4 regions of the Pseudomonas sp. MF7453 genome follow, and region 1 is predicted to be linked to each of the others. Evidence: predicted binding sites of a transcription regulator. Region 1 holds the regulator's gene; each other region holds the start of a gene.
The links. The regulator FliA, encoded in region 1, starts transcription of late flagellar genes. The targets are predictions, from matches to a motif close to CTAAAGTTTNNNNNNNNNNNGCCGNTAA.
Positions count from the first base shown of each region.

Region 2: a site for FliA is predicted at 4,437-4,464, ahead of JFT63_RS11040 (methyl-accepting chemotaxis protein). Genes of this name have one in related genera too.
Region 3: a site for FliA is predicted at 3,610-3,637, ahead of motA (flagellar motor stator protein MotA). Genes of this name have one in related genera too.
Region 4: a site for FliA is predicted at 2,574-2,601, ahead of flgM (flagellar biosynthesis anti-sigma factor FlgM). Genes of this name have one in related genera too.

Region 1 is NZ_JAEKCN010000001.1:65,983-71,586, reverse strand. It holds gene JFT63_RS00340 (protein-glutamate methylesterase/protein-glutamine glutaminase) at 1-413, opposite strand, end outside; gene JFT63_RS00335 (chemotaxis protein CheA) at 462-2,603, opposite strand; gene JFT63_RS00330 (protein phosphatase CheZ) at 2,615-3,403, opposite strand; gene JFT63_RS00325 (chemotaxis response regulator CheY) at 3,422-3,796, opposite strand; gene fliA (RNA polymerase sigma factor FliA) at 3,964-4,704, opposite strand; gene fleN (flagellar synthesis regulator FleN) at 4,701-5,534, opposite strand.
Region 2 is NZ_JAEKCN010000006.1:18,948-24,551, reverse strand. It holds gene JFT63_RS11070 (alpha/beta hydrolase family protein) at 1-915, opposite strand, end outside; gene JFT63_RS11065 (FMN-dependent NADH-azoreductase) at 1,106-1,717, opposite strand; gene JFT63_RS11060 (LysR substrate-binding domain-containing protein) at 1,843-2,751, shown strand; gene JFT63_RS11055 (MmcQ/YjbR family DNA-binding protein) at 2,748-3,104, shown strand; gene JFT63_RS11050 (DUF1294 domain-containing protein) at 3,093-3,476, opposite strand; gene JFT63_RS11045 (undecaprenyl-diphosphate phosphatase) at 3,473-4,303, opposite strand; gene JFT63_RS11040 (methyl-accepting chemotaxis protein) at 4,531-5,604, shown strand, end outside.
Region 3 is NZ_JAEKCN010000012.1:236,606-242,209, forward strand. It holds gene serB (phosphoserine phosphatase SerB) at 1-123, shown strand, start outside; gene asd (archaetidylserine decarboxylase) at 254-1,114, opposite strand; gene JFT63_RS19915 (rhodanese-like domain-containing protein) at 1,130-1,945, opposite strand; gene JFT63_RS19920 (HDOD domain-containing protein) at 2,003-3,538, opposite strand; gene motA (flagellar motor stator protein MotA) at 3,705-4,556, shown strand; gene motB (flagellar motor protein MotB) at 4,560-5,579, shown strand.
Region 4 is NZ_JAEKCN010000010.1:545-6,148, reverse strand. It holds gene cheR (protein-glutamate O-methyltransferase CheR) at 1-691, opposite strand, end outside; gene JFT63_RS16510 (chemotaxis protein CheV) at 734-1,666, opposite strand; gene flgA (flagellar basal body P-ring formation chaperone FlgA) at 1,741-2,496, shown strand; gene flgM (flagellar biosynthesis anti-sigma factor FlgM) at 2,639-2,962, shown strand; gene JFT63_RS16495 (flagella synthesis protein FlgN) at 3,011-3,481, shown strand; gene JFT63_RS16490 (flagellar brake protein) at 3,578-4,327, shown strand; gene JFT63_RS16485 (MFS transporter) at 4,386-5,604, opposite strand, start outside.

The DNA of each region.
Region 1 (5,604 bases):
AACAGGCTGCGACGGTTACTGCGAGAGATGCTATGCACCTTCTCGCACAGCATCTGCTTGACCTTGTCGGGGTTGCGCGAGATGTCTTCGAAATTCTTCGGCAGAAAATCCACCGCGCCGGCATCCAGCGCGTCGAGGGTTACCCGCGCGCCTTCGTGAGTCAGCGACGAGAACATCAATACCGGGGTAGGGCAGCGCTGCATGATGTGACGTACGGCGGTGATGCCATCCATCATCGGCATCTCGTAGTCCATGGTGATCACGTCCGGCTTCAACGCGATGGCCTGATCGATCGCCTCTTTACCGTTGGTGGCCGTGCCGACCACCTGGATCGTTGGATCGGCGGAAAGAATTTCCGAGACGCGGCGGCGGAAGAAACCCGAATCGTCCACCACCAGGACCTTGACTGCCATAAACACTCCGTTAGACGGGGCGGGCATGACCGCCCTGCCCCACCAGAATCAAATACGCCGTGCGGCGTAACGCTTGAGCATGCTTGGAACATCGAGAATCAGCGCGATGCGACCGTCACCGGTAATGGTCGCGCCCGACATGCCCGGGGTGCCCTGCAGCATCTTGCCCAAAGGCTTGATCACCACTTCTTCCTGGCCCACCAGTTGATCGACCACAAAACCGATGCGCTGGGTGCCCACGGACAGAATCACCACATGGCCTTCGCGCTGCTCTTCATGGGCAGCCGAGGCCACCAGCCAACGCTTGAGGTAGAACAACGGCAACGCCTTGTCGCGCACGATCACCACTTCCTGGCCGTCCACCACATTGGTGCGCGACAGGTCGAGGTGGAAGATCTCGTTGACGTTGACCAGCGGGAAAGCGAACGCCTGATTGCCCAGCATCACCATCAGGGTCGGCATGATCGCCAGAGTCAACGGCACCTTGATGACGATCTTGGAGCCCTGGCCCTTGGTCGAGTAGATGTTGATCGAGCCGTTGAGCTGGCTGATCTTGGTTTTCACCACGTCCATGCCCACGCCACGGCCGGACACGTCGGAAATCTCGGTCTTGGTCGAGAAGCCCGGGGCGAAGATCAGGTTGTAGCACTCGGTGTCGGTCAGGCGGTCGGCGGCGTCCTTGTCCATCACGCCACGCTTGACCGCGATATTGCGCAAGATGGTCGGGTCCATGCCTTTGCCGTCATCGGTGATCGACAGCAGGATGTGGTCGCCCTCTTGCTCCGCCGCCAAAATCACTTTGCCGTTGCGCGACTTGCCGGCGGCTTCGCGCTCTTCCGGGGTTTCTACCCCGTGGTCGACCGCGTTGCGCACCAAGTGGACCAGCGGGTCGGCCAGGGCCTCGACGAGGTTCTTGTCCAGGTCGGTTTCTTCGCCCACCAGTTCCAGGTTGATTTCTTTCTTGAGCTGGCGCGCCAGGTCGCGAACCAGGCGCGGGAAACGACCGAAGACTTTCTTGATCGGCTGCATCCGCGTTTTCATCACCGCGGTTTGCAGGTCGGCGGTAACCACGTCGAGGTTCGACACGGCCTTTTGCATGGCTTCGTCGCCGCTGTTCAGGCCCAGGCGCACCAGGCGATTACGCACCAGCACCAGTTCGCCGACCATGTTCATGATGTCGTCCAGGCGTGCGGTATCCACACGCACGGTGGTTTCGGCTTCACTGGCGGGCTTTTCCGCGGCGGCCGGTTTGGCGGCCGGCGCAGGGGCTTTGGCAGCCGCCGGTGCTGCGGTGGCGACCGCTGCGGCGGCAGCCGGGGCCACTTCGGTGAACTTGCCTTTGCCGTGCAACTCGTCCAGCAGGGCTTCGAACTCGTGATCGGAGATCAGCCCGTCGCCTGCCGGCTCTGCCTTGGCGGCCGGGGCGACTGCCGTGGCCGCAACTTCCGGCAGGGCTTCGGCCGCAAAGGTGCCCTTGCCATGCAGTTGGTCGAGCAGCGCTTCGAACTCATCGTCGGTAATGTCGGTGCTGGCATTGGTAGACGACGCTTGCGGCGGCGCCACAGGGGCCACGGCATCGGCGGCGAACTGGCCCTTGCCATGCAACTGGTCGAGCAGGGATTCGAATTCTGCGTCGGTAATGTCTTCGCTGGTCGGCGTCGTGACAGGTGCAGGCGGTGCTTCTGCCTCGGCCTTGACCGCATTGAGCGAGTCCAGCAGTTGTTCGAACTCGCTGTCGGTCACGTCCGGCTCGGCTTCTACCACCGGCTCCGGCGCGGCTTGTGCCACCGGCGCAGCCGCAGCAGGTTCAGCCAGGCGCGCCAGGGCAGCCAGCAGTTCCGGGGTAGCTGCGGTGATCGGTGCACGTTCACGCACTTGGCTGAACATGCCGTTGACCGCATCCAGTGCTTCGAGAATCACGTCCATCAATTCCGAATCAACGTGACGCTCACCCTTGCGCAGGATGTCGAACACGTTCTCGGCGATGTGGCAGCACTCCACCAGCTCATGGAGCTGGAGGAAGCCGGCGCCCCCTTTTACAGTGTGAAAACCGCGAAAAATTGCATTGAGCAGGTTCGCATCATCCGGTCGGCTTTCCAGCTCGACCAGTTGTTCGGACAGTTGCTCTAAAATTTCGCCGGCCTCTACAAGGAAATCCTGAAGGATTTCTTCATCGGCGCCGAAGCTCATGTGGGTGCTCCTTAGAAGCCTAAACTGGATAACAGGTCATCTACGTCATCCTGACCTGACACAACGTCTTCACGTTTATCGGCATGAATCTGCGGACCTTCACCCTTGGCGAGATGTTTTTGTGGATCTTTTTCCGAGAGGATCGCTTCGCGGTCGTGTTCGATGCCGGCAAAACGGTCGACCTGGCCGGCCATCAGCACCAATTTGAGCAAGTTGCTTTCCACTTCGGTGACCAACTGGGTCACGCGCTTGATCACCTGACCGGTGAGGTCCTGGTAATCCTGGGCCAACAGAATGTCGTTGAGGTTGCTGGCCACCGTGCGGTTCTCTTGCTCGCTGCGCGACAGGAAACCGTCGACCCGACGGGCCAACTCACGAAACTCTTCAGCCCCCACTTCACGGCGCATAAAGCGGCCCCAGTCAACGCTCAGGGCCTGGGCTTCGCTGGCCATGCCGTTGACCAGAGGCGTGGCGTTTTCCACCAGGTCCATGGTGCGGTTGGCCGCAGCCTCGGTCAGCCTGACCACATAGGACAGGCGCTCGGTGGCGTCGGTAATCTGGGAAATTTCTTCGGCCTGGGGCATGCGCGGGTCAATCTGGAAATTGACGATCGCACTGTGCAGCTCGCGTGTGAGCTTGCCCACTTCCTGGTACAGGCCGCGGTCACGGGTCTGGTTAAGCTCATGGATCAACTGCACCGCATCGGCGAACTGGCCTTTTTCCAGGCTGTCGACCAACTGGTGAGCATGTTTTTTCAGGGTCGACTCAAAGTCGCCCTGTGACGTTTCGTTATGCTCCATAGCTCCCCCGCGATGGCATTAGCCGTGGATGCGTTCGAAGATTTTCTCGATCTTCTCTTTCAAGGCCAGTGCCGTGAATGGCTTGACCACGTAACCGTTGACCCCGGCCTGGGCGGCTTCGATGATCTGTTCACGCTTGGCTTCGGCGGTCACCATCAGCACAGGCAGGCTGCGCAGTTTTTCATCGGCGCGCACATGGCGCAGCAGGTCGATACCGGTCATACCCGGCATGTTCCAGTCGGTTACCAGAAAGTCGATGCTCCCGCTGTTGAGGATCGGAATCGCCGTCAGGCCGTCATCCGCCTCGACCGTGTTGGTGAACCCAAGGTCACGCAACAGGTTTTTAATGATCCGCCGCATCGTTGAGAAGTCATCAACGATGAGGATTTTCATGTTCTTGTCCAATTCGACCTCCAAGCAGTCTTAAACGCGCCCAGCACCTGGACGCGCCATTTCAATCAACAGGCGTTACACAAAAAGGACTGCCCAGGGCACCACGGTACTCACCCGCAAAACCCTGCGGTTTGGCGGTAGTGTCTGCAGTGTCCCCACACTGCCTGTCAGCGCGCGCGCCACTCTCCCAATCGCCCACGCAAGCGGGCAGCGCACTGGCTATGCAACTGGCTGACACGCGACTCGCTGACCCCCAGGACCTCACCGATTTCCTTGAGGTTCAGCTCTTCGTCGTAGTACAGCGCCAGCACCAGGCGCTCACGCTCGGGCAAGTTGGCAATCGCGTCCGCCAGCGCTTTCTGGAAACGTTCATCTTCCAGATCGCGCGACGGCTCAAGATGTGCACTCGCGCCGTCCTCGTGCAGCCCTTCGTGTTCGCCGTCCTGTAAAAGGTCGTCGAAACTGAACAGGCGGCTGCCCAAGGTATCGTTCAAAATCCCGTAATAATCGTCGAGACTCAATTGGAGTTCGGCCGCAACTTCATGATCTTTAGCGTCACGACCGGTTTTTGCTTCAATTGCACGAATGGCATCACTGACCATGCGGGTATTGCGGTGTACCGAACGCGGCGCCCAATCGCCTTTACGCACCTCGTCGAGCATTGCCCCGCGGATACGAATACCCGCGTACGTCTCGAAACTGGCACCCTTGCTCGCGTCGTATTTGGTCGACACTTCAAGCAGGCCGATCATGCCGGCCTGGATCAAGTCTTCGACCTGCACACTCGCCGGCAGGCGCGCCAACAGGTGATAGGCAATGCGCTTGACCAGAGGCGCATAGCGCTCGATCAATTCGCCCTGGCTGTCACGTGCCGACTTTTTGTAAAGGTTGTAGCCGCTGGATGTCATAGCACCGGTCCCGCACTCGTCTGATGCACCAAACGCTCGACGAAAAACTCCAGATGCCCCCGCGGATTGGCGGGCAACGGCCAGGTATCGACCTTCTGGGCAATGGCCTTGAACGCCAGTGCGCATTTCGAACGAGGGAACGCTTCGTAGACCGCACGCTGCTTTTGCACGGCCTTGCGCACACACTCGTCATAGGGAACTGCGCCGACGTATTGTAAAGCCACATCGAGGAAGCGATCCGTGACCTTGGTCAACTTGGCAAACAGGTTGCGCCCTTCCTGCGGGCTCTGGGCCATGTTGGCCAACACGCGAAAGCGGTTCATGCCGTAGTCGCGGTTAAGCAGTTTGATCAGTGCGTAGGCGTCGGTGATGGAGGTGGGTTCGTCGCACACCACCAGCAGCACTTCCTGCGCTGCGCGCACAAAGCTGACCACTGACTCGCCGATCCCGGCGGCGGTGTCGATCACCAGCACGTCGAGGTTGTCGCCGATGTCACTGAAGGCCTGGATCAGCCCGGCATGTTGCGCAGGGCTCAGATGCACCATGCTCTGGGTGCCCGAGGCCGCCGGCACGATACGAATGCCACCGGGGCCCTGGAGCAGCACATCGCGCAGCTCGCAGCGGCCCTCGATCACATCGGCAAGGGTATGTTTGGGTGTCAGCCCCAGCAGAACGTCCACGTTCGCCAAGCCCAGGTCAGCATCCAGCAGCATGACGCGACGGCCAAGCTCTGCCAGGGCCAGGGACAAATTCACTGACACGTTAGTTTTGCCGACGCCACCTTTGCCGCCGGTCACCGCGATCACCTGTACGGGATGCATGCTGCCCATTTTATTTCTTTACCTTGTCTTGCTTAGACGCAGGCTACATGGCTTGGCCGCTTGAAGCGCTTGCAGACCA
Region 2 (5,604 bases), on a different contig from region 1:
GCAGATGCCCGGCATTGTCGCCAACTGATCACTGTCGCACGGGGCCATGAATACAAAGTGCCCTGCCCCGGCCAGCAACTTGAAGTCCGGTGGCTCTGGCAGTTTGCGCGCCAGGGCGGCGGCGTTTTTGTCCACCGCTACCAGTTGGTCGCCATCGCCGCTGTACAGCAACACCGGTACGTGCACGTCAGCCAGGGTGTGGCGGCCAAACATCAGGCTCAGTGGCGCCATCAGCATCAGGGCATGGATGCGCGGGTCAGCCTGTGGCTGCAAGTCGTCACGGTCGACCACCAACTCACCCTTGGTGGTGCAGGCATCGCGGTCCTGCGGGCGTTGCTGGCAGTATCGCCGCAGACGCTCGAAATCCGGCTTGGCGCCCGCCAGGATCAGCGCGGTTTCACCTCCGGCGGAATAACCGATGACACCAATCTGATCGACATCGACGAAGGGCGACAGCATCGGATCGGCCAGGGTTGCGGTGATCGCCTGGGAGATCTGGATTGGCCGTCCATACAAATTACTCACCGTGCCCAGGCGGCTGTGGTCCTTATAGTTGTCGCCGGGGTGCAGGACCGCCACCACCACAAAGCCCTTGCGCGCCAATGAGGTCGCCAGATCGTGCAAGGCCAGGGGCGTGCCGGTGTTGCCATGCGACAGCATCAGCATGGGAAAACGGCCGATGGCAACCTTGGCGTCTTCACTGGCCGCCACCTGATAGGCGCCCAGTGGCGTGGTGCGCTCGGTATCGGTGGAGGGGTAAAACGCGATGGCCTTCATCGGCTGCGAATCCAGCGGGTCAAGCACACTCATGCGATGAAACCCCACACTCCAATGCGGGTGCGGTGCCGGTGCGGCGTGCACTGAAATCAGGCCGCCAAGCAGCGAAAGAACCAGAACAGCACTAAGACGCATCATGGGGATGTCCACCTTTGCTGCGTAAGAACCGGCATGTCGAATAAACGTCCAGGTATCGGCTCCATATCTGCAGAATCTGGGCCACAAACGAAAAAACTCCGTATTCCGCTCGCGCTCAGGCGATCAGAATACAGAGTTTAGGCGCCCGGCTTCAGAATGAAACCGAGCAACGGCTTAATTTACACAAGCCTTACGCCGCGGCGAACAACTGTTGGTTGATACGCACGTTGGCATCGCTCAAGGCCTTGCTGCGCACTTCATCACCGTAGGCCAGGCCTTCAGCGCGAACGATTTCAATGTTGGTGATGCCGAGGAAGCCGAACAGCAGTTTCAAGTAGCCTTCATGGGCGGCGCCAGACGCCTGGTCTGCGTGCAGACCACCGGCGGTGGACACGATAATCACCTTCTTGTTACCGCACAGGCCTTCAGGGCCGGCTTCGGTGTAGCGAAAGGTCTGGCCGGCGACCGCGATCCGGTCGATCCAGGCTTTCAGCTGGGTAGGAATGGTGAAGTTGTACATCGGCGCACCGACCACGATGGCATCGGCGGCGAGGAATTCAGCCAGCGACGATGCACTCAGTTCAGCTTCGTGCTGTTGCGCGGCATCGCGCAAGTCGGCCGCGGTGCCCAGTGCACCCAGGGTCGCGCCGGAGAAGTGGTTGATGCCTTCACTGGCCAGGTCACGGTAAGTCACTTGCACACCCGGTTCAGCGGCTTGCCATGCCTTGACCACACCGGCACTGAGTTGGCGGGAAGCGGAGTTGTCGCCGAGGATGCTGGAATCGATATGCAACAGTTTCATGGTGGATCTCCGAGGTGGGATCGACAGTGGCGATCAGATGGTGGTGATGCTACTCATGAAACCAATAGTCGATAAGCCATCTGAAATGCGATAGTTTGTCCCACTGACAGGACAATAGGCCGACCATGCAAGACCTCAACGATCTCTACTATTTCGCCAAAGTCGTCGAAGCCGGCGGTTTCGCCGCAGCGGGCCGGCTGCTGGGGATTCCCAAATCCAGGCTGTCGCGGCGCATTGCCGAGCTCGAAGAACGTCTGGGCGCACGCCTGTTGCAACGCACCACTCGGCAATTGACCCTGACCGCCGTGGGTGAGCGTTACTTGCGCCATTGCCAGGCCATGCTGTTGGAAGCGGAGATGGCCGACGAGGCCGTGGCCAGCATGTCCAGCGAGCCGCGTGGGCGCCTGCGGGTCAGCTGCCCGGTGGGCCTGGCCCAGCAGATTCTGCCGGAATTGGTGGCTGGATTTCTTGCTGCACACCCGTTAGTGCAACTGGACATGACCCTGGTCAATCGCCGCGTCGATCTGGTCGCCGAGGGCATTGACGTGGCGTTGCGCGTACGCGAACTGGGTGATGAAGACCCGTTGCTGGTGACCAAACGCCTGCGCCAGGCGCATACCGTGCTGGTCGCCAGCCCCGGCTTTATGCGTGATCGGCAGGTCGAAACCCTGGAAGACCTCAAACAACTGCCCATACTCGGCGCACTGGAGGCGGATCGCATGGTGCATCAGCGCATCATTGACCCGCAGGGTAACGCTCACGAACTGGTCATGGAGGCTCGCCTGGGCATCGAGGACTTTATCGTGCGCAAGACCAGCGCCTTGCTCGGCGTCGGCTTCACCGTACTGCCGATGATGTACTGCGAAGAAGAACTGGCCAGCGGCCGCCTGGTGCAACTGCTGCCGCAGTGGTCATTGCCAGGTGGCTGGTTGCAGGCCGTATACCCGCATCGGCGCGGCGTGCTGCCGGCCATCCGCGCGTGGATCGACTACCTTGAGGAAGGCTTCAAAGGCTGTGGAGATCGACTGTTATGAGCATGACCGAAGCACAAGTGGCCGCGTTCTGCCTGGCGCTGCCCGGTGCGCGGGAAGACTATAAATGGGGCGGCGTGCGGGTGTTCTCGATTGCCGGCAACAAGATGTTCGCCTTGCAGAACCTGCGCGGCGAGTCGCTGGCGTTCAAGGTCGACAAGGAACTATTCCTGGGCCATGTCGATCGCCCCGGCATCCACCCCGCACCGTATCTGGCGCGGGCACAGTGGATCATCATGAATACGCCCTACCCGCTGGGCGCCGACGAGCTGCGTGGTTTGTTGCAGCGCTCCCACCAACTGGTGGTGAGCAAACTGCCCAAGCGCACGCAGGTCGGTTTGTTGCTAGAGGATTGAAAGCAGCGTACCGCCGAGGAACAGCTGGTCCAGCCAAAACACCTGATGCAACAGCACAATCGTCCAGAACAACACCTGGTAAGACACCTTGCGCGTCTTGTGCCGAAACACCTGCTGGGCAATCAACGCCCCCGGCCAACCGCCTGCCAGCTCGACCGCATGCAGAATGTTTTCCGGGGTGCGCCAGCCTTCGGTCTGCGCCTTGCGCTTGTCGCTCCAGTACAGGAAAAACGCCACCACGCTGACCACGCCGTAGGCCATCAACGGGATCACCGTTTCCCCGCGATACCAAAGCAGCGCCGAGCCCAGCAGTGGCGCGGCACACAGCAGCACAAAGATCAGCGCCTTCAGGCGCGGATGCTGAATGCTCATGGCTTGACCGCGGTCCAGTCGATCCAGCCGAATTGCCAGGTCGCCAGGATGACCAGGCCAAAGGCAATCCGGTACCAGGCAAACACCGCGTAGCTGTGGCTGGCGATGAACTTGAGCAAGCCCTTGACCGCGATCATTGCGAAGATGAACGAAGTGACAAAGCCAATGGCGAACACTGGAAAGTCCGCCGGCTGGAACAAATCGCGGTACTTGTAGCCCGAGTACACCGCCGCCCCGACCATGGTCGGCATGGCCAGGAAGAACGAAAACTCGGTAGCCGTCTTGCGCGACAGGCCGAACAACAGGCCGCCGATGATCGTTGCACCTGAGCGCGAAGTGCCTGGGATCATCGCCAGGCACTGGGCCAGGCCGACCTTGAGGGCGTCTTTCCAGGTGATGTCATCCACCGTTTCAGCACGCACGGCATGTTGACGGCGCTCGGCCCACAACATGATCACACCACCGACCACCAGGGCAGTCGCTACAGTGATCGGGTTGAACAGGTAGTGCTTGATCAGGTCGGCAAAAATCACCCCCAGTACCACCGCCGGCAACACAGCGATGATCAGGTTGACAGTGAAGCGCCGGGCCTTGGGCTGGGTCGGCAGGCCGATGACCACATCGAGGATCTTGCGGCGAAACTCCCAGACCACCGCCAGGATCGCGCCCAGCTGGATAATGATATTGAAGGCTTCGAAACGCTCGCCGCCGAAATTGATCAGGTCGGCGACGATGATCTGGTGGCCGGTGCTGGAGATCGGCAGGAACTCCGTCAGCCCCTCGACGATGCCGAGAATCAATGCCTGTATGGCGGTCCAAAAATCCATGCTCTCTCCAAAGGTCATGCGCGTGGCATGCCTCTTAGTCTTTTTTAAAGTTCACTGACGACGAGCGCACTCAAGCGCCCGCAGTTGATTCTCAACGCCGGTCTGCAAAAATTCCGTGAAAAATCAGGCAGTACTCAGGTTTTTCGATTCCGGGCCGAAAGCCTATCAGACACGCCGGAAATCTCGAAGCAGCACCACAATTATAAAGAGCATGGAGTGACAGGACGATGAACAGTTTGCGCAGCATGTCGATCAGCCGCCGCCTTTGGCTGATCCTGATAGTCGCCGTGTTGATGCTGCTGGCCTTGGGGGTGCTGATGCTGAACCAAATCCACGGCGAACTTTACCAGGCCAAACGCCAGCAGACCCAGCACGTGGTGCAAACCGCCAGCGGCGTGCTCGCGTATTACCAGAACCTGGAGAAAACCGGGGTACTGACCCGCGACGCCGCGCAGCAGCAAGCCCTGAGCGCGGTGCGTGGCCTGCGTTACGATCACGATGACTATTTCTGGATCAACGACCTCACCCCCGTGATGATCATGCACGCGGCCAACCCCAAACTCGATGGCCAGAACCTCTCGGCGATTCGTGACCCGGATGGTTTCGCCGTGTTCAATGAGTTCGTGATCCTGGCCAAGGCCAAGGGCGCCGGCATCGTCAACTATCGCTGGCCGAAACCGGGCGCCGACGCACCGGTGGAAAAAACCTCCTATATCCAACTGTTCGAACCCTGGGGTTGGATTATCGGCTCCGGCGTCTATGTGGATGATGTGCAGGCCGAGTTCAAAGCCCAGGTATGGAAAGCCTCGGCGATCGGCCTGGGCATTGCGCTGATGATGGCCGTGCTGGTGGTGCTGATCGCCCGCAGTATCGTGCAGCCGTTGCAGGCGGCGGTGAATGCCATGGGCAATATTGCCAGCGGTGAAAGCGACTTGACCCGCAGCCTCGACACCCACGGCAGCGATGAGCTCACCCAACTGGCCCGCCACTTCAATGGCTTCACCGCCAAGTTGCGCCAGGTGGTCGGCCAACTGCAGGCGTGCGCGAACGCACTGGGCCAGTCATCCACCGAGTTGGGCCACAACGCCAGCCAGGCCCACGACCGCAGCCAGCAGCAATCGCAGCAGATGGAACTGGTGGCCACCGCCATCAACGAAGTCACCTACGGCGTGCAGGACGTGGCCAAGAACGCCGAGCACGCAGCCAGCGAAATGCGCGATGCCCAGGCCCAGGCGCAACAGGGCCAGGTGAATATCGACGGCAGTTTGCAGCAGATCGATCAGCTCTCCAGCACCATCAAC
Region 3 (5,604 bases), on a different contig from region 1:
TTGGGTGTGGCGTTTCGCGCCAAGCCGTTGGTCAAGCAGTCGGCCAAACAGGCGATCTCGACCTTGGGGCTGGATGGCGTGTTGTATCTGCTGGGCTTGCGCGACCGCGACGGTCAGCTCTAGGACATCACACAAACCACTGTAGGAGCGAGCTTGCTCGCGAAAGTCGCCAACGATTACCCGGGCACTCTGGATGCCCGCGGTGCTATTGAGTGCTTCGCGAGCAAGCTCGCTCCTACAGGGGTTGTGTAGATCAGGCTTTGGGCAGCGCGATACCCTGGCCCATCTGCACCGGCGTACCCGCTGCCAGTTCCTCAGCCCACTTCACCTGATCCGGCCCGAACAGCACGATGGCGGTCGAACCCAGCTTGAAACGACCCAGCTCCGCACCCTTTTCCAGGTGAATCGGCGCACGGGCAGCTTCGTCGTAACGGAAGGTTTTCAGCTCGCGCTTGGGCGGCGTTACCAGCCCGGCCCACACCGTCTCAATCGACGCGACGATCATCGCACCCACCAACACCACGGCCATCGGGCCGCGCTCGGTGTCGAACAGGCATACAACCCGCTCGTTACGCGCAAACAGCTCCGGTACGTTTTCGGCAGTAGTTTGGTTGACCGAGAAAATCCGCCCCGGCACATAGACCATCTCGCGCAAGGTGCCGGCCAGTGGCATGTGCACCCGGTGGTAGTCCTTGGGCGACAGGTAAATAGTCGCGAAATCGCCGCCCATGAACGGCGCAGCCATTGCCGCATCGCCACCGAGCAGTTCCAGCACGCTGAAGCTGTGGCCCTTGGCCTGGAACACACGGCCATGTTCGATCGGGCCGAGCTGGCTGACTGCACCATCGGCTGGGCTCAGCACCGCGCCAGGGGTTTGGTCCAGCGGGCGGGCGCCGTCTTTCAAGGCGCGGGTGAAGAACGCGTTGAAGTGCTCATAGGCGCTCAGGTCTTCAACCAGGGCCTGGGACATGTCCACCTGGTAGCGCTTGGCGAACCAGGCGGTAAAGGCGTTTTTGAACCAGCGCACGCGGCACTCTGCAATGCAGCCGGCCAGGCGCGAGAGCAAGTGGTGCGGCAGCAAGTACTGGCTGAGGATAAACAACTGCTTTTTCATAACTGTCCTTAAACCTTAAATCTCAACGGGAGTGTCGGGGTGGTTGCCCCATTCGCCCCAGGAACCGGCATAACCTTTGACTCGTGGATAACCGAGCGCCTTGGCCACCAGGTAGGTGAAGCCAGAGCGGTGGTGAGTCTGGCAGTGGGTAATGATTTCTTTATCGCGGGTCAGCCCGAGGTCTTCGAGGATTTGCGGCATGTCGCGGCGGATGCGCAGGTTGCGCGCCTTGTCCATGCCGGCGGTCCATTCGAAATTCACCGCGCCGGGGATATGGCCCCCTTTGGCGGCAAGCACTTTTTCGCCGGAGTATTCCAGCGGGCCGCGGGCATCCCAGATGCCCAGGTCGGCCGCGCCGAGACGGCTTTGCAGGTATTCACGGGTAGCCGTGGGGCCATCGTGCAACGTTAGGCTGACGGGGCCGCCTGCCGATGCGGGCACTTCGGTGGAGAGCGGGTACTTTTCCTCCAGCCACGCCAGCAGGCCGCCGTCGAGGTAGTGATATTTCTGGTGACCGATCACGTCGAGCATCCAGATAAAGCGCCCGGCCCAGCCGCCGCCTTCGTCGTCATAGACCACGTAGGTCGCGTCCGGGGTGTGGCCCAGTTCGCCGAACAGTTTTTCCAGGTCGGCCTTGCTCGGCAGCAAGCCGGGTGCCGGGGGCTGGCCCAGTTGGGTGCGCTTGGGATCAACAAAATGCGCGCCGGGGATATGCCCTTCGGCGTAGCGGGCGGCACTGGTGAGGTCCACCAGAATCAGGTGCTCGGCATCCAGTTGAGCGAGCAGGTCACTGGATTCGATCACCAGCGGCAAGCCAGAGAAGTCAGGCATGTGAGGTCTCCTGGGCACAAATGTTGGTGATAAAGGCCGGTGATTGTAGCGCAAGCTTCAGGCGCTGCGGTTGGTAAAGCTGTGCAGGGCCTTTTCGATGCATTGGGCGGTTTTGCCGAACGCCTGTACGGTGGTTTCCGAGAACGGGCCGCCGCCCTGGTCCGCCACTACCAGCATCACCACGCGGCCGTTGCAGCTCAGCGAACGCAGCAGCAAGTGTTCGCCCGTAAACAGGCGACGCAGGATCGGCGGCAGCAGGGCGGAAAACTGCGCATGGTTGTCGGGGGTGAGACGCACCTGGGCGGACTTTTCCAGCAGGCGTTGCAGCAGTGTGCTGTTGACCACATCCAGGCTCAGGTGCGCGGCGTCTTTGGGCAAGCCGTCGGCTTGATGCACGCGCAAGGTGCTCAAGGCGCGATCGGCCATGAACAACAACACCCGCTGCATGCCACTGGCCACCAAGGCTTGCTTGGCGCAGGTGGTCAGGTGCATGGCGTTGGCAAAGCGGCTCGGCTCCACCAGCAACTCGGTGCAATGCGTACGCCATACGGCCAGGGCTTCGGCAGTGGGCGGCGGTGCCGGCAACAAGCCGCGATGGACCTTTTGCACATGCCACGGCCAGATCAGCGACAGCGCCGGGTGCCAGAGGTCCGGCATCAGGGTAGTGCGGGCGCTGGTCACGGCCTGCTGGTGTGCTTGTTGTTGCACGTCACTCAAGGGCACTTGCAGGTACAGCGCGGTGAGGTATTGCCAGCGTTCGGTGTGCGGGCAGGTCCAGGATTCCTGGGCGGACATGGCCAGGCCGTTGGCCAGCAACACGGTATTGGCCGGCTGGTTCAGCCAGCGGCGCAGGTTGGGTTCGGCGTCGAGCAATTGCTGGTGGCGCAAGGCGTCGTCTTCGCGGGCAATGTGCAGCGCCTTGACCAGCAGGCGTTGCTCGGCCAGCAGCAGCTTGTAGCCCTGGGAAACCCAGATCGGCAGGTGCCAGGCTTCGGTCAGGCCCAGACACAAGTCCAGCAAACGCACGCCGAACAGCTCCTGCTCGACCTGGCGCGCCGACTGACCCTTGTGAATCACCCGCAGCTCCCATTCCTCCAAAAGCTTGGGGTAGGCGACGGCCATCGGCCACAGTGGCGACAGAAACAGCAGGCTGCCCCAGTGGATGTCCTGCCATAGCCGCGCCAGGCGACTGCCGAACAAACCGTTGGCTTGCTGGGACGCGTGCTGACTCACCAGCAGCAGTTGGCGCAAGGCCACCGGAATATCACGGACAGGCACCGAGGGCAGGCGTGCCAGCAGTTCCTCGGCTCGTTTGAGGCCCAGGCGGTTAAGCGCTACTTCGAGGTTTTCCGCCGGTTCTGCCAGGCTGCCGTGGGTTTGGCTGTTGGCTTCGCGCATTACGCTCAGCACCAGGGTCGGACTGGTTTGCATCAGCTCGGCAATATCTCGCAATGAACTGCGGCTGTCGCGGATGGCTTTGCACACACGCTCATGGTTGGCCTGGGGAACGGGCAGCAGCACGTCGTCCAGGCGCTTGATCCAGGCGGCGAGGGTGGTGGGGCGGTTCGTTGGGACTGTGGTTTCGATTGCCATGATTGGGGCGCGATCATCACTTGCGTTCAACACGCCCGGAACGGGCCGAATTGGCTTTTCGCCTTAACGGGCTATAGTCTGGCGCAGTTTTGCCGATAAGTAGAACAAGAGTTTTCTGCTGCACCCAATATGTCCATGAACCCGACGGCGCAAGTACCCATCTCCTATGGCTAAAATTATCGGCATCATTGTCGTCATCGCAAGTGTGCTCGGAGGGTACGTCCTCTCCCACGGTAAAATTGCCGCACTGATCCAACCTTTCGAAGTGCTGATCATCGGCGGTGCCGCGTTTGGCGCATTCTTGCAGGCCAACCCCGGCTACATGACCATGCATGTGGTCAAAAAATCGCTGGGCATGTTCAGTTCACGCTTCTCTCACACCTTTTATTTAGAGGTGCTGGGGCTGATCTACGAGATCCTCAACAAGAGCCGCCGTGAAGGCATGATGGCTATCGAGGGCGACATCGAAGATGCCGCCGCCAGCCCGATTTTCGCCAAGTACCCGGCCGTGCTCAAAGATGAGCGCATGACGGCTTTTGTGTGTGATTACCTGCGCATCATGTCCTCCGGCAACATGGCTCCCCACGAGCTGGAGGGCCTGTTCGACATGGAGTTGTTCAGCCTTAAGGAAGAGCTGGAGCATCCGTCCCATGCGGTGACCGGTATCGCCGACGGCATGCCCGGTTTCGGTATTGTCGCGGCGGTACTGGGTATCGTGGTGACCATGGCGTCCCTGGGCGAGGGTGATCAGGCGGCCATCGGCATGCACGTGGGTGCGGCGCTGGTAGGTACCTTCTTCGGTATTCTCGCCGCCTATGGTTTCTTCGGCCCGCTCGCCACCTCCCTGGCCCACGACGCCAAGGAAGAGGTCAACCTCTACGAAGCGATCAAGGCGTGCCTGGTGGCTTCGGCATCGGGAATGCCGCCATCGCTGGCCGTGGAGTTCGGGCGCAAGGTGCTGTACCCCAAGCATCGCCCAAGTTTCTCCGAGCTGGAACAAGCGGTTCGCGGTCGCTAAGTCATGGAAAACAACCAGCCGATCATCATCAAGCGCGTCAAGCGCTTCGCTGCGGGGCACCATGGTGGTGCCTGGAAAATCGCGTTTGCCGACTTTGCCACGGCGATGATGGCGTTCTTTCTGGTGCTGTGGCTGATGTCCACCGCCACGCCGGAACAGAAAATCGCCATCGCCGGTTACTTCAAAGACCCGATTGGCTTTTCGGAAAGCGGCACGCCGTTTGTCATTGACCTGGGCGGCTCGCCGGAACTGGCGCCAGAGCGCACCATCAACCCGGAAGTGCAAACTGAGTCGCCCCAGGAAAAAATCCCGATCGAGCGCGATACCGTCGAGTCCATGGCCGAGCAGGTCGAACAGGAGCGCCTGGAGCTGTTGCTGCAGGAATTGCAGAACAAGGTTGAAGAAAACCCGCAGCTGCTGAAGTTCAAGGACCAGATTTCCTTCGAAATCACACCCGAGGGGCTGCGCATCCAGATCACCGACGCCGCCAACCGGCCCATGTTCGACTCTGGCAGTGCGCGCTTGAAGCCGTACTTTGAAGACATACTGCTGGCCATGGCCGACACCATCAAGGCGGTGCCGAACAAGATCAGCATCAGTGGGCATACCGACGCCAAGCCCTACGCGGGCCAGGGCGATTTCGGCAACTGGGAACTCTCGGCCAACCGCGCCAACGCCGCCCGGCGTGCGCTGGTAGCCGGCAGCTACCCGGACCCGCAAGTGGCGCGCGTGGTGGGTTTTGCCTCCTCGCAACTGTTTGATCCCAAAGACCCGTTCAACCCGGTCAACCGCCGTATCGACATCGTGGTGCTGACCAAAAAAGCCCAGCGTGCGATTGAGGGCGATCAACCATCGCCACCGGCACCGACCCAGGGCGAGGGTGCGCCAGGCGAAGTGCCGGCCGACCCCAACGCGCTGCCGCCGGAGCAGGAACCGCTGCCAGCCCATGAGCTGCGCCAGAAGCTGAACCTGTTTGATGATGGGGGCGTCAAGGATCCTACGGCGCCTGCACCGGGGTCCTAAGCTCCAGATACAACAAGGCCGCGAT
Region 4 (5,604 bases), on a different contig from region 1:
CTTTCTTCACTTCGGCCGAGAAATAGATCAGCACGTTGCGGCAGAACACCATGTCGAACTTGCCCAGGCTGGCGTAGCTGTCGAGCAGGTTGAACGAGCGAAACTCGACGCGATTCTTGATCGGTGCCTTGATCGCCCAACGCCCTGCGCCTTTGGGGTCGAAATAACGCTGCAGGCGCTCCTGGGACAAACCGCGGCCCAGGGCCAGGCTGTCGTACTCACCGGTCTTGCAGTTGGTGAGCATGGTGCCGGACAAGTCGGTCGCGACAATTTGCGCGCCGGCTTTCAACTGGCCCATGTTGGTTCGCTCGAACTCGTCGATGGACATCGAGATCGAGTAGGGTTCCTGGCCCGAGGAACAGGCAGCCGACCAGATGCGCAGGCGCTGGCCCGGGCTGGCCTTGATGGCTTCCGGCAGCACTTTGTTCTTGAGCACTTCAAAGGGGTAGGTATCGCGAAACCACAGGGTTTCGTTGGTGGTCATTGCATCGACCACCATTTCCTTGAGCCCGCTGCGCGGCTGCCCCTGGATCCGCTGGACCAACTCACCCAGGGACTTGATGCCCTGCTGTTCCATCAGTTTGTTGAGACGGCTGGATACCAGGTACTGCTTGTTTTCACCGAGCAATATGCCACAGGCTTTTTCCAGGAAGACCCGGAACTGTTCGAAATCCAAATTACCCGTAGACAATGATGCCGCCTCTTAAATCGTGTGATCGCCGGGGGAAATCCCCTAGCCGTGATCTGCTGCCTTGATCCGGTCGACTACCCGGGATGCGAGGTCATCAGGACGGAATTTGGCCAGGAAGTCATCAGCACCGACCTTCTTGACCATTGCCTGATTGAATACCCCCGACAACGAAGTATGCAGGATGATATGCAGTTTTTGCATGCGTGGATCGTTACGTATCTCGGCCGTGAGCGTGTAGCCGTCCATTTCCGGCATCTCGATGTCAGAGATCATCATCAAGAATTCTTCTTCGGGCTTCTTGCCTTCGTCCACCAGCTTGCGCAGGTAATCCAGGGCCTGGCGACCATCATTGAGGGCCACCACGTCTACACCGACGGTCTGCAGGCAGCGTGTGACCTGCTTGCGCGCCACCGAGGAGTCATCCACGGTCAATACGCGCAGGGACACCGCCTTGTGCGCAGTCTCGGCATCCACCACACCCACAGAGATGGTTTCGGACGTCGGTGCCACTTCGGCGAGGATTTTCTCCACGTCGATGATTTCAACCAACTGGTTATCGACCCGTGTCACCGCCGTCAGGTAGTGATCGCGCCCCGTGCCCTTGGGAGGCGGATGGATCTCTTCCCAGTTCATATTGACGATCCGCTCCACCGAGCGCACCAGGAAACCCTGGGTCTTGGTGTTGTACTCGGTGATGATCACAAAGGGGTTCTCGCGGTCTTGCAAACCCGCCGAGCCCGTGGCCATCGCCAGGTCAAGAATGGGGATAGTCGCGCCTCGGATGTTGGCTACGCCGCACACCACCGGGCTGGACTTGGGCATGATCGTCAGCTTGGGGCATTGCAGCACTTCCCGCACTTTAAATACGTTGATGCCGTACAACTGCTTGCCATCCAGGCGGAAAAGCAACAACTCCAGGCGATTCTGCCCTACCAGCTGTGTGCGCTGGTTTACTGAATCCATTACACCTGCCATGCCCTGACTCCTAAATCCTGGGGGTACGACGCGTACCCAACACTAAACGGCACGAGCTTTGCTATTTATTAAACATGGATATTAAAACGACAGTTTCCCGACGCCCTAGCCACCGCAGGCTGCTCTGCGCCGTGATGGCGCTGCTTGCTTTGAGCCTTGGCGCTACCGCGCGCGCCGATAATGTCACGCTGCCTGATCTCCTTATCGGCGTCACCCAGGGCTTTCTTGAATTCACTGTAGAAGATTATCTGGCGACCACGCAGACCCCGGGACGTTATGAAATCCAGGTCAGCCAGTTGGACCCGCGCTTGCGCATGCCGATGTGCGACAAGGAATTGACAGCCACCCTGGAAAGCCCGGCCCAGCCCATCGGGCGCGTAACGGTAAAAGTTCGCTGTGAAGGCGCCTCACCGTGGACGGTATTCGTGCCGGCTCAGGTGAAATTGTTCCGCGATGTGGTAGTGGTCGCGCGGCCATTGAAACGCACCGGCATCATCGGCTACGAGGACGTGGCCCTGCGCGAGCGCGACATCAGCCTGATCAACCAGGGCTACCTGACTTCGGTGGATCAGGCTATCGGGCAGAGGCTCACCCGACCAATGGTTACCGACCAAGTTATTACCCTGGTTCACCTGGAACAGGCCGAAGTGATTCGCAAGGGTGATCAGGTGGTGATTTCGGCCAGCAGTGGCGGGCTGAATGTGAGGATGCCAGGCGAGGCACTGTCCAACGGCGGTATGAGCGAACAGATTCGCGTGAAGAACCTCAACTCCAATCGTGTGATCAAGGCGCGAGTTACGGCGCCGGGTCAGGTCGAAGTGGCTTTATAGATTACTGGAATCACAGGCCGGCTTTTCCTACACTGTGCGTTGGATGTCGTGCGGTACAGGTTTATTGTCAATCGAGCCTAAAGTTTGCCCGGGTATGGCCGAAAACATGGCAAGCGTCCAAATACCCAGAGGTTTTTTCACCATGGTCATTGATTTCAGTCGTTTAAATAACACCCAGGCCTTGCCGGGCAATACGCGCACCAACGGTGCCAAGGACAGCGTAGAAGCCAAGCCCCAGCCGCTGCCCGCCAAGGCAGAGCAGCCCAGCGCCAGCCAAAGCGGGGAATCGGTACACCTGAGCAATGAGGCTCAACAATTGCAGAAGGTCACTGACTCGCTGCGCGACCAGCCCGTTGTCAATAAAGCCCGCGTGGCCGAGTTGAAACAGGCCATCGCCGACGGTAGCTACAAAGTCGACAGCAACCGTGTAGCCAGCAAGCTGCTTAACTTCGAAGCCGAGCGCTAGGCAAAAGCCTGCGCTGGGCTTTTGGACGCTTAAAACCCAAGGCCAGCCATGCACCACGACGAACATCTGCTTCAACTGATCATTGATGATCTGGCGCCGACGCACCAGTTGCTTGAGCTGCTCAAGGAAGAATCCCTGGCCCTGTACGGCCGGGACATGCCTTTGCTCGAAGAAATACTGGCACGCAAGCAGTCGCTGATTGTGTTGCTCGAACAACACGGCAAGACGCGCAGCCAGATACTCATCAGCCTGGGCCTGCCTGCCGACCACGACGGCCTGGCACAACTGGCCAGCCACTCCTCAGTCGGCGATCGATTACTGGCCCAAAGCAAGGAACTCAATCAGTTGCTTACCCAGTGCCAGGAAGCCAACCTGCTCAACGGTCAATCTATCCAGCTTCAGCAAGCCACGACCGCCAACCAGTTGCGCATACTGCATGGCGGCGAGCCTCCGGCCCTGTACAACGCCCAAGGCTCTACCTCTCGCCTGGTCAAGCCAGGCACCCGCAGCCAAGCCTGACAACGGTTTACAGCGCGACCTATCCAAGGAGCGCTACATACTGGCAAAATGCCGGTTCTTGCGTGTAGTCGTACTTTGTCTGGAGATGGAAGAACCGTGTTTAACGCCCTTAATGCGGAAGATGCACCGCAGCCACCGAAGGTGCTCACCACGCCTCTGGAAGTCGCCAGCACATTACGGATGCTGCAAGAAAGCCATGATCCGCTGATCATCACTTTCCACGAACGCAGCCAGCGCTTCCAGAGCTATTTGGTAGATATTGACCGGGACAGCAAAACGCTGGCCCTGGATGAAATGATCCCCCGTGACGGTGAGCGCTACCTTGAGAATGGCGAACCCTTCCGTATCGAAGGCTTCCACGAGGGTGTACGGGTTGCCTGGGAAAGCAATGGCACGCTGAGCGTCAGCGAAAAAGATGGTCACCGCATCTATAGCGGCAGCATGCCCGACGAGGTGGTTTACCATCAGCGGCGCAATGCGTTTCGCGCTGCGCTGAAACTTGCGCAATTGGTAAATATCGAACTGGGCGGCGAGAAGCTCAAGGCACCGCTCAGCGGCAAGCTTCTGGACATTTCTGCCACTGGCTGCAAATTACGCTTTGAGGGTGACATCTCCGAGCGCCTGCAGTTGGGCCAGGTCTATGACCGCTTTATCGCCGCCCTGCCCTTTGGCAGTATGACCACCTCCGTCGAACTGCGTTACCTGCACTTCGAAGACAAGATCAACACGACCTTTGCTGGCGTGCGTTTTCACAACATGAGTGGTTTGGTACAGCGCCAGGTGGAACGCTTTGTCTACCAGCTACAGCGCGAGGCTCGGCGCTTCGATAAGGACGACGATCTTTAAGGTTTGATCGCTGAAATAAAAAACGGGCAGTTCCTGATAGGAACTGCCCGTTTTTATTTCAGGGACGCGCCCTGCTCAAGTCATGGGGATGTTCATCCGGATCTGCCGGCTCCTGCGGCTCATCACTGGCCGGCTCATCATTTATGGGCTCTGACTCGGGCTCCGGATCAGGGACAGCGACCTGCATCTGCTCCTGTACCACTTGCTCGTCCACCCGTGGATCGAGCGCTGCTACCAGCGGTGAACTGGACATGCTGTCGGGCATCGCCACGTGATGCAGCGGGGCGTCGTCGACCTGATGCAGGTTAGTCACGGCTTTGGGACGGATGCGCCATACCAGGATCAACGCGCACAAACTGAAAAACGCGTAGAGCATCTGGCTGCCGAACAGCTTCATCACCACACCCGCCAGCAATGGGCCAATACTGGCGCCTATACCGTAGGTCACCAGCAACATGGCCGTCAGCGAAACCCGACGATCACCTTCTACATGATCGTTGGAAAAAGCCACAGCCAACGGGTAAAGGCAGAACTGCACCAGCGAACAAAAGAAGCCCGCCACAAACAGCACTTCCAGCGGTACTTGAGTCATGATCGCCAGCGGCAATGCTGTTACTGCCAGGCACAACGCAAAGCAGCGAATCAATAGCGCACGGTCATAGCGGTCCGATAACCATCCCAGCGGCCACTGAACGACCAAGCCGGCAAAAATGCAGCTACCCATGAACAAGCCGACTTGTTCAGTCGTCAGCCCCTGCTGAGACGCGTAGAGCGGCGCCAAACCGTAAAACGACCCCACGATCAACCCCGCGCCCAGCACCGTACTGAGAGACTGTGGTACGCGCTTTATAAAGAAGCGGGGCTCCATCGGAGCGGGGTGCAGGGGCGCGGGGTGAATGCGTCGGGTCATGGCCACCGGCACCAGGCACAAGGCAAAACACAGCGCGACCAACATCAGCAGTTCAAGCCCAAGATGGGGATGCATTACGAGGATCAACTGCCCCAGCACCAGCCCGAGGTAGGACGCGATCATGTAGCCGCTGAACACCACGCCACGCTGCTTGGCATCTGCTTGCTCATTGAGCCAGCTTTCGATGACCATGTACTGGCACATCATTCCCAGGCCAACGATTATCCGTAACACGATCCAGGCGGGTAACCAGTCAACCAAACCGTGACCCAGCACTGCCGCGCCGACGATCCCGGCGCAAGTGGCGTAGGCACGAATATGCCCAACGCGTGCGATCAGGCGATGCCCGATCTTGCCGCCCAGTACC